2 linked regions of the Rhodopirellula bahusiensis genome follow. The protein of the gene in region 1 binds, or shares a complex with, the protein of each later gene. Links are inferred from orthologs where the notes say so. Each region holds a gene or a part of one and is shown on either strand. Other genes may lie near its edges.

Region 1 (4,312 bases):
TTGCCCGAGACTGAAACATCGTTTCTTGCTTACGCGTGCGCTGCGTTGCGGCCAGGTACAGCCGGGGCGAACGTCTAAACGGCTCACATAATTCTGCCCGATCGTTCCTGCCCACGTGCTTATCGTGTGAAGCGAGGGCACGGAAGTTTTACCCATTCACTTCGAGCTTTTTCGCGAAGCAACCCAACGACGCAAACAGTTGATGGCAGCGGTTCTACTCTGGCTCAGACAGCAGAGCGGTTGCGACTGTGTCTGCGAACAGGATGCCGCGACGGGTGAGTTGCAGGTGGTGATTCTGGTGCGTGACCAGTTCCATCGATTGAAGTTTGGTCAGCGTTTGGGCAAGCAAGGTTTCCAGGTTGATTGAAGTGCGGTCACGAACCATGGAAAGCTCGATCCCGTCGAGCTGGCGGACTCCGAAGGCGGCCAGTTCACGAGCGTACTGTTCCAATGTGATGGTCTCGGTTTCGTCGGTTGCACGTCCGCCGGCCAGCATGCGTTTCAGATACGTTGTCGTGCTTCGATGATTGACTTCGCGTCGACCGTCGACGAAGCGTGCGGCTCCAGGACCAACGGCGTGCCAGCCACGTCCTGCCCAGTAGGCCAGGTTGTGTTGGCATCGGAAGGATTCTCGGGCGAAGCTGCTGATCTCGTACTGCTGCCAACCGTCGCTTGAGAATTGTTGTTGAGCGGCTTCGTACATTTGCAACTCGAGCGTCTCATCCGTTTCCGCCAAATCACCGCGTGAACGCCGTGACCAGAAGGAGGTGCCTTTTTCGAATGTCAGGGCATAGGTGGAGACATGCGAGATCGAGGAGGCTGCGGCGATCGACAAATCATTTTGCCAAGTCGCGAGAGTTTCGTTCGGGGCACCAAAGATCAGATCGATCGAGACATTGCCGACTCGTTGGTGAGCGGCTTCGATCGCATCGAGTGCGATGGATTCGTCATGGCCGCGTTCGAGGCATCGCAATTTTTCGGCGTTGAACGACTGAACGCCGAGGCTGATCCGATTGACGCCGATGGCTTGCAAAGCATCCAAGCACTCGGGCGAGATGTCTTCGGGGTTGGCTTCCGCGGTGATCTCAGCATCTTCGGCTATTGGGAACGCCTCCGCGATCGCTCGATGCAGTCGTTGCAGATGTGTGGCTGACAATCGCGTTGGCGTGCCACCGCCCAAGAAGATTGTTTGCAGCGGCAACTCTCGCGAGGAGTTGTCGATGCCTTTGAGTTCTCGCTCGACGGCATCAATGTATTGATCTTGTAGCTCGTCGCGACCGGCGATCACGCTGAAGTTGCAGTAACCGCAACGATGACGACAGAACGGAACGTGCACATACAGCGACTGTGGTTGCGGCCAGCCGCCGGGAGGAATGCACGTCATGTTAGATCCAAAGTTTCAACCGGTCGTCCAGCATGCCGGGCAATGCTTTTTTGACAAAGCGTCGGATTTGGACGTCGGTGTAACGCGTGCTGGCGTGAGACCCGATGATCAATTCGTTCTTGAAGTTGTCCGCTCGTTCGCGATAGTCATCCACGTGCATGTGACCATGCTTATGGATTTTCGATCGGCGATGTTCGGGCGCAGCAAACGTGAGTTCACTGATCAGAATCTTGGACTCATAGAACTCGGGATTGTTGTCCAATCCCTTGGGTGATGTGTCGCCGGTGTAAGCGAACACGGGCACGCGTTGCTCGGTCGTGATTTCGGTGCCGGCCATCTTCAGGTCGCGAATTTTTTCGCCGGGCAGGTCCAGGTACTCGGGTTTGAGTTTGTGTCGACGTTGGTAGACGATGAACCCGAGTGCATCGATCGTGTGATGCACGTTCATGGATTTCACAACGTACTCACGACCGATCTTGGTTTCGTCGCCATCCAGCAATCCGATCAACTCACACGGCATCGCGCCACGATCGAGGCTGCGGAAGGTTTGCAACATCTTCCACGCCATGTCGACCGCTGAATCGGGCAGGTAGATGATCGGCGGATCCATCTTCATCATTCGGCGGCGGGACACGTACGCGGGAAGGGCAGCGATGTGATCCAGGTGCGCGTGCGAGATGAACATGGTCGGCGTGCCCATGAAGTCCCAGGGCTGGACCCCGACATCGAAGAGCAGCTTGAGTTCGTTGACTCGCCAGCAGGTTTGCACCGCGGCGCGCGAGTAGCCCTCGATCGTCAGTCCGTTGTGGACATGCGAGAGAAGCGGAATGTTATCGACCATCAACGCATCCGGATCGGCATGTTGCTGTTGTCGATCGAGTCGGTGCCGTAGTTGTCGACTTCGTTGACGTTCAAATTGTCTGAGTAACGTTCGGTCCTCACGACTTCGATTTCACCTTGGTCGTTTTGGTCGACCGCTGCGCCGTGGTGCCGGGTCAATTCCAGCATGGCGAGGAACCAACCGATGTAGGCCGATTTGTGTTGCCCGGCGGGCACCAAGTCGACCAGCGGAACGCGGGGCTGAGCCGCCAGTTCTATGTGGATCTTTTGCATGTATACGTGGATGGGGGTGTCGTCGTAGATGACTTCGGTGGCCGGCGGCCCAGCGGATTCACGCATGATCCGTCCGAAGGCGCTGACCAAGTCCCAGATTTCAAGCTCGACGATCGGTTGGTCGGCTGGATCGTTGCGACGGGTCGGGAGGTCGTCGGCGACGCGTTCAAATCGGGTTTGCCAGCGAGCGGACATTTCGTCCAGCACCGCCGCCGCATCGCGAATTTCTTTGTACTGTAGCAGTCGTTCGACCAGCGATTCGTGGGTGTCCTCGACGGCTTCTTCTGCGGATTCATCCTCGATTTTGGGCAGGACCGCCTGGCTTTTCATTTCCACCAAGGTGGCGGCCAGTTCCAGGAAATCGCCCACTTCGCCCAAATCGAGCTCCTGAAGCACGTCCAGGTGAGCGACATATTGGTCGACCACTTTGGCGAGCGACATCTCCGTCAGCGACAATTCCTGGCGGCGAACCAAGTACAGCAGCAGATCGATTGGGCCTCGATAGACCGGCAAATCGATGCGAAAGCTCATGCGGCGGGTCGCTCAGGATCAGAAAGGGCTGAAAGTGGGTGAAAGAGGGACAAAAACGGGAGCAGCAGGTTCGAAAGACGAGCTGTTTCCTGCGGATTCGTGTTCCGCGGCGAAGTGACAGCGAACTTTCGAAGGCTGGAACCGCTCTGTCACGGCTGATCAAGCAGCGAGTTTGCAGCGTTTGGCCCGAAGCCCTTGGCAGCGTCAACCTCCAAAATTATCATGCGTCGCTCTTGATCGCGACCCTTCCCTTGTATTTGTCGCGTCTTCGACGCGATTGGCGATCTTTTTTGCTCTCACATGGCGACTCACAGGCACATCCATGGCCAGTCCCAACCAACGTCATTTGCTCTCGGCGCTCGTCCAAAACGTGCCCGGAGTGCTTGCACACATTTCCGGAATGCTCGCTTCCCGCGGCTACAACATTGATTCGTTGGCTGTCGGTGAAACCGAAGACGCATCTCTATCGCGAATGACGTTTGTCGTTGTCGGCGACGACCAAGTCCTCGACCAAGTCCGCAAACAACTCGAGAAAATCGTCACGGTCGTGCGTGTGCTGGATATCAGCTCCAACGATTACGTCGAACGCGACCTCCTGTTGGTCAAAGTCACGGCTCCCGCAGGTGGCGTCCGCAGCGAAATTCGCGAATTGGTCGATATCTTCCGCGGTCAAATCGTCGATGTCGGCGAAGGGGAAGTGATGATCGAAATCAGCGGCCGAGCCAACAAGGTCCAGGCATTCATCGAACGAATCGATCGCTATGGCATCGTCGAACTGGTCCGCACGGGCCGCATCGCGATGGTTCGCAGTGGTTCGCAAGTCACCTCGAGCGAGCCCGCTGCCGAAACCGTCCAAGCCTAACACCGATTCGATACCGATCCCTTCCAAATCATCTTTCCCCACACACCCTGAGTGACTTTTGATGGCAGCCACCATTTACTACGAAAACGACGCCGACCTGTCCCACCTGAAAGGCAAGAAGGTCGCGATCTTGGGTTACGGTTCGCAAGGACACGCCCAAGCTCAAAACCTGCGTGATAGCGGTTGCGAGGTCATCATCGGCCAACGTCCCGGCAGTGCAAACTACGACTTGGCCGTCTCGCACGGGTTCGAACCCATGTCGATCGCGGAAGCCACCAAGGCAGCCGATGTCATCAACGTGCTGCTTCCCGATGAAGTTCAAGGCGACATCTATCGCGATTCGATTCGTGACAACCTGTCCGAAGGCAACGTGTTGATGTGCTCGCACGGTTTCAACATTCACTTCGGTCAAATCGATCCTC
Region 2 (5,662 bases), on another replicon or contig:
CGTTCTCGTCTTTGACCTCCTCACTCGACGTCGGTTTTGCTCAGGCCGAAGCCATCTCGACGGAGGAGACCGACGGTGGTTTCTGGGCCAGCGTCAGCGACGCCTTGGTGTGGACTCGCGACACCGTTCGAGACGTGATGATGCCGGTGGGAGTCGTTGCACTAGGGATATCGTTGATTCTCGCATGCACCTTGGCTTGGTTGTTGAATCTGGTCGCACTGCCGGGAAATTGGTTGGCGATCGCGCTGATGGCACTGTACGCGTGGTTGGGTCCCGAAACTGGACGCTGGCAGCTCGGGCTGGTGTCGTTGGCGATCGCTTTTTTGCTGGGGTTGGTCGGCGAGTTGGTCGAGTTTTTGGCGGGGGCGATGGGGGCCAGCCGGGCGGGAGCCAGCCGACGAGCCACGTTGATGGCGATTGTCGGTTCGATCATTGGGGCCATCGTCGGAGGGATCGTGGGCCTGCCCATTCCCGTCGTCGGGCCGGTATTGGCGGCGATTTTGTTCGGAGGTTTGGGGGCGACGGCGGGAGCCATGTACGCGGAATGGAACGACGGCAAGACTTGGCGAGACAGCTGGCGGATTGGGCAAGCTGCGTTTTGGGGGCGAACGACCGGAACGGTGGGCAAAATGGTCGCCGGGCTGTTGGTTTTGGTTGTCTGCGTGATTGGGGTGCTTTTTTGATGGCCAGGATTGTGAGCCGTTTCACGTGATCGAACTAGGATTTCGACGGCATTTTGGCTAGTCTTGAACCGTCGAAACCACGTTTCACCCGTCCGTCGTTCAAATTTTCTTTCGCTCCCGGCAACACAATCATTCATGCTCAAAGCACTCGAGCTGGCCGGTTTCAAGAGCTTCGCTGATCGCACGCGGTTTGATTTCCCCGATGGCATCACGGTTGTCGTGGGGCCAAACGGTTCCGGGAAGTCGAACATTGTCGATGCGATGAAATGGGTCTTGGGCAGTCAAAGTGCCAAGAGTCTTCGCGGGAAGGACATGTCGGATGTGATCTTCAAAGGGTCACAAACTCGCGGTCCCGCGGGCGCCGCGGAGGCGACGATCATCTTCGACAACACCGGTGGTCAGATGCCGGTGGATGCTCCCGAGGTCCACGTGACTCGGCGAGTTTATCGAAGCGGCGAAGGCGAGTACCTGATCAACCAACAGGCCGTCCGTCTGAAGGACGTCAAAGCTCTGATCCGCGGAACGGGCATTGGGATCGATGCTTACAGTTTGATCGAGCAGGGCAAAGTCGATCGAATGTTGCAAGCCAACGCGAAAGATCGACGGGCCATCTTTGAAGAAGCCGCGGGGATCAGTCGTTTCAAAGCCAAGAAGGTGGAAGCCGAGCGGCGACTGGAACGCGTGCAAACGAACCTGACGCGTTTGGGTGACATCGTTGACGAAGTCGCCACGCGATTGAAAACGCTGAAGAGCCAAGCCGGGAAAGCAGAACGCTATCGCCAAGCCAGTGACCGATTGAAGGAACTTCGGACGGTCGTCGCTTGGACCGATTGGATGACTCTGTCGTCTGAACTGAACGAAGCCACTTCGCAACTGGAAACTGCTCAACGACAACACGGCGAAGCGGACGCTCTACGTGAATCGTTGGAAGAGCAACGGCAAGCTGCCGAGATGCAATTGCAAACGATCGCCGAAGCAGCTCGCGAAGCGGAACAAAGCCGCAGCGAGTTGTCCGGCGAGATCGCTCGCATCGGTGGTCGTCGCGAATCGGATCAGACGACTTTGGTCGAGCAACGGCGCACGTTGATCGGTCACTATCGGCGATTGCGAGCGATGCGAACCGAAGCTGGATCGGCCGTCGCTGATTTGCGAAAGACAATCGCGGCGTTGGAAGTCGCTGAGTCCGAGTTGGCGGAAGTCCAGCAGAAGAAAGAATCGATCGCCACCAAACGCGATGCGGAACAGGCGACCGTTCATCGGATCGAAACGACTCGTGATGATTTGCAACGTGATCACTTGGCTGCGGTGCGCCGGGTTGCCGAGCACGAAGCCAACCGAGGGCGGGTGGCTCAACAAATGCGAGAGGCTACGCGGGCTCTCGAGGAGATCGCACGAAATTTGGTGACGGCCGACGAAGGGTTGAAGACTGCTCAGCACGACCACGACCAAGTCGCTCGCAATGTTTCGGAGCTGGAAAAACGAATCACCGAAGCGCAACGCGAAGTCGAAATCGCGGACGCGAAAGTTTGCGAGACTCGCCGAGTGCTGGAGCGACGCCGCGAAGAAATTGGATCACTGAAGATTCGGTTGCAGGGGATCACCGAGCGGGCTCGCGTGCTGGAAGAGCTTCAGCAAAAACAAGAAGGTGTCAGCGGCGGCGTTCGCGAAGTGCTGCGGATGAGCAACGCTCAACTGAAAAAAGATCTGGTCGGAATCGTCGCGGATTGTTTCGTGGTCGATCGGCAAGTCGCTCCGCTGATCGATGCGGCACTTGGGCCTCGCAGCCAATACGTCATCGTCCGCGGTGGCTCAGTCAGCGATGCGATCAGTCGCGGTGAGATCAAGATTGGCACGCGAGTCGGGATCATCCGACTGGATGAGCTGCCCAACCGACGGCCCGGTGACAAGATCCGTTTGGACGGTTTGGCCGGCGTGATTGGTCGCGCTGACAAAATGATTGATTGCGAGGTCGAACTGGAACCGCTGGTTCGTCACCTGCTCGGCAACACTTGGTTGGTCGACACGTTGGCCACCGCGATCGGATTGCGAAAGCTGTCTTCGGCCGGTTTGCGTTTCGTGACCGCGTCGGGTGACTTGCTGGACAACGATGGATCCAGTGTGGTGGGGCCTCCCGGTGGTGAAACCGGTTTGGTCAGCCGTCGTAGTGAGCTGGCGGCGGCAAAGTCCGAGATGCAGCACTACAGCTATCAAATTGCCGAAGCCGAAAAAGAAGTTGGCCGTCTGACGGGAGTCGTCGATAGCGAAGCCGCGGAGCTTGGTCGTCATGAACAGGCCATGCGGAACTGGATCACGGAACACGCGGCTGCCGAAGCGAAATTGCATCACGTCGCCGAGCGTTTGTCCGCTCGTCAGGCAACCGTCGACGAACTGAAACGATCTTCGGCGTCGCACACTGAGTTGCTCGCGACGGCTGAGCAGCAAGACGGTGAGCTGGCCCGTTCGATCCAGGATGGCAAGCAAGAAATTGAGACGCTGGAAACTCAGCGAAGCGAAGTCGATCAACAATTGACGGTGGCTTCGGAGCAGCTTCGCGAGGTGCAATCCGAAGCGATGAGCATCTCGGTTGAGGCGGCTCGCAGCGAACAGCGAGTCGAATCGTTGACCATCGCCGCCGATGTGGCTCGTCGCGATCAAAGTCAGCGGGAAGCGGCCAACCAAGAAGTTCGCGACGCGATGACTCGAACGCGAGAACGGATCACCGAGATCGAAACGAGAATCTTGGACGCGGACAATCGGTTGGCGGAATTGATGATCGCGATGGAAGCGGCTGATTCAAAACTCCAGATTCTGGCAGCCGAAGCCAACCAGGAACGCGAAGCAACACGCCGCGTCCAATCCGAATCGCAAGCGGCTATCAAAGCCGTTGCCAAAGCGACCGAAACCGTCGCGACAATCAGTTCGGCTCGCGATGCTGCGGAACTTAAGCAAGCCACGCTGGCGGATCGGATCGCCGAGGATTACCAGATCGACCTCCGAAACGACGAGCCTCCTGAAGAATTGGCCGAAATCGAAGACCGGTCTTCGGTCGATCAAGAGATCAGCCAGCTTCGGGGCCAGGTGCAAAATGTTGGCTCGGTCAACATGGAAGCTTTGGAGGAACTCAACGAGCTTCAGGTTCGCTACGACGAACTGCACGGTCAGTATCAAGACTTGACCGCTGCGAAAGACTCGCTTCAGCGCGTGATCGCTCGCATCAACGCGGATTCGCGGCGGTTGTTCTTGGACACGCTCGAAGCCATCCGAATCAACTTCCAAAAGCTGTATCGAAAATCGTTTGGCGGTGGTCACGCCGATTTGATATTGGAAGAGTCCGACGATCCGTTGGAAGCCGGTGTCGAGATCGTTGCCACGCCGCCTGGAAAGCCAAGTTTCAGCAACTCGTTGTTGTCGGGTGGTGAAAAAGCGTTGACGGCGGTTGCGTTGTTGATGTCGATCTTCCAGTATCGCCCCAGCCCGTTCTGCGTGCTGGACGAAGTGGACGCCCCGTTTGACGAAGCCAACATCGGCCGATTCGTGACCGTGTTGACGGAGTTCTTGGATCAGTCCAAGTTCATTGTTGTGACGCACAGCAAAAAAACGATGACCGCGGCGACAACGTTGTACGGTGTCACGATGCAAGAGTCCGGGGTCAGCAAACAAGTCTCGATCCGGTTTGAAGATGTCAGCGAAGACGGACAAATCAACGCCGCGTAAACGAGACTTTCTGCTTGCGATGGGTGCATTGCCCGGCAAACTGCCGCTGCATCTTCGCGTGCACCGGCCTCGCTGGGCACGTTCGCGGTCCAAGATTGGAAACGTCCCCGGCGATTTGTCGAGCGATGTTTCGACGAAAAAAAAGGACGCCGTCCCCAGTCACATTCGCGTGATCCAGTACGACGGACGGACGCACCGGAACGAAGTGGTCGACTCGATCGAAAGTGTTGACACCGCCGATCCAAATGTGGTGACCTGGATCGATCTGCACGGCATCCGTGACATGGAAGTGCTTCGCTCGCTTGGGCAACGATTCGGTTTGCACCCGTTGGCTTTGGAAGACGTGGTCCAAATGGATCAGCATGCCAAGCTGGAACGCTATGGCGAGACATTGTTCTTCATCGCCCGCATGCCGGTCGGCGACGATGGTTTCCGAACCGAACAAGTCAGCATGTTCCTGGTCGGCAACACCGTCATCACAATCCAAGAACACGTCGGCGATTGCCTCGATCCTGTCCGCGACCGAATCTCCCGGGCGAGGGGACGCATCCGAGACCGCGGGGCAGACTATTTGGTTTATGCGATCATCGACGCAATCATTGACGGCTATTTTCCGGTCATCGAACGCTACGAGCGTCATCTGTCCGAAATGGCTGAGTTGTTGCAGGACAAAGACAACGACAACTTGCCAATGCATCTGCACCACATCCGTGCGGATCTTCTGTCGATTCGCAAAACGGTCCAGCAACACCGTGACGCACTTCGGCTTTTGTTGAGGGAAGGTGAAAGCATTCTCGGTGACGACACCCGTTTGTATCTTCGCGATTGCCAGGACCACATTGGGCAGTTGATGGAAGCCGCGGACACCGACCGCGAGACCTGCGGCGAATTACGGGAGTTGTATTTCGCTTTGCTCGGGCAAAAAAATAATGATGTGATGAAAGTGTTAACGATCATCGCGACACTGTTCATCCCGATGAGTTTCGTCGCTGGGATCTATGGGATGAACTTTGATCAGAAGGCATCGCCATTGAACATGCCCGAACTGGAATGGAGTTTTGGCTACCCGTTCGCTCTTTCAGTGATGATGGTTCTGGCATTGAGTCTGCTGTACTTCTTGTACCGCAAGGGTTGGTTGAGCTAGCGAAGTCGGGTTGATCGAGTGACCCAGGCGTCACCGATTGCACGCGAAATAGTACGGAATTCGCGTCTCCGGAACGTTTGGACGTTAGGTGGTGAGACGGTCCGTCGGGGCGTAGAATCTG

Evidence for each region. The genes of interacting proteins can lie anywhere in the genome.
Region 2: the proteins of CEE69_RS25630 (region 1) and smc are in contact, whole or in part, in a crystal structure (PDB 3ZGX), measured with the Bacillus subtilis proteins. The link is inferred for Rhodopirellula bahusiensis from one-to-one orthologs.

Annotation. Positions count from the first base shown.
Region 1 is NZ_NIZW01000026.1:30,163-34,474, forward strand. Bases 1,127-3,859 are described here. They hold CEE69_RS25630 (segregation and condensation protein A), read right to left. Parts: upstream 3,029-3,859; coding sequence 2,225-3,028; downstream 1,127-2,224. Other genes in these bases: hemW (radical SAM family heme chaperone HemW), read right to left, coding at 1,127-1,384; CEE69_RS25625 (MBL fold metallo-hydrolase), read right to left, coding at 1,386-2,225; ilvN (acetolactate synthase small subunit), read left to right, coding at 3,351-3,859. Also shown: more of hemW, read right to left, coding at 215-1,126; more of ilvN, read left to right, coding at 3,860-3,890; ilvC (ketol-acid reductoisomerase), read left to right, coding at 3,952-4,312. UniProt on the Bacillus subtilis protein: Participates in chromosomal partition during cell division. May act via the formation of a condensin-like complex containing Smc and ScpB that pull DNA away from mid-cell into both cell halves.
Region 2 is NZ_NIZW01000042.1:23,178-28,839, reverse strand. Bases 515-4,597 are described here. They hold smc (chromosome segregation protein SMC), read left to right. Parts: upstream 515-818; coding sequence 819-4,397; downstream 4,398-4,597. Other genes in these bases: corA (magnesium/cobalt transporter CorA), read left to right, coding at 4,417-4,597; CEE69_RS30035 (DUF456 domain-containing protein), read left to right, coding at 515-683. In the rest of the region: more of CEE69_RS30035, read left to right, coding at 1-514; more of corA, read left to right, coding at 4,598-5,541. UniProt on the Bacillus subtilis protein: Required for chromosome condensation and partitioning.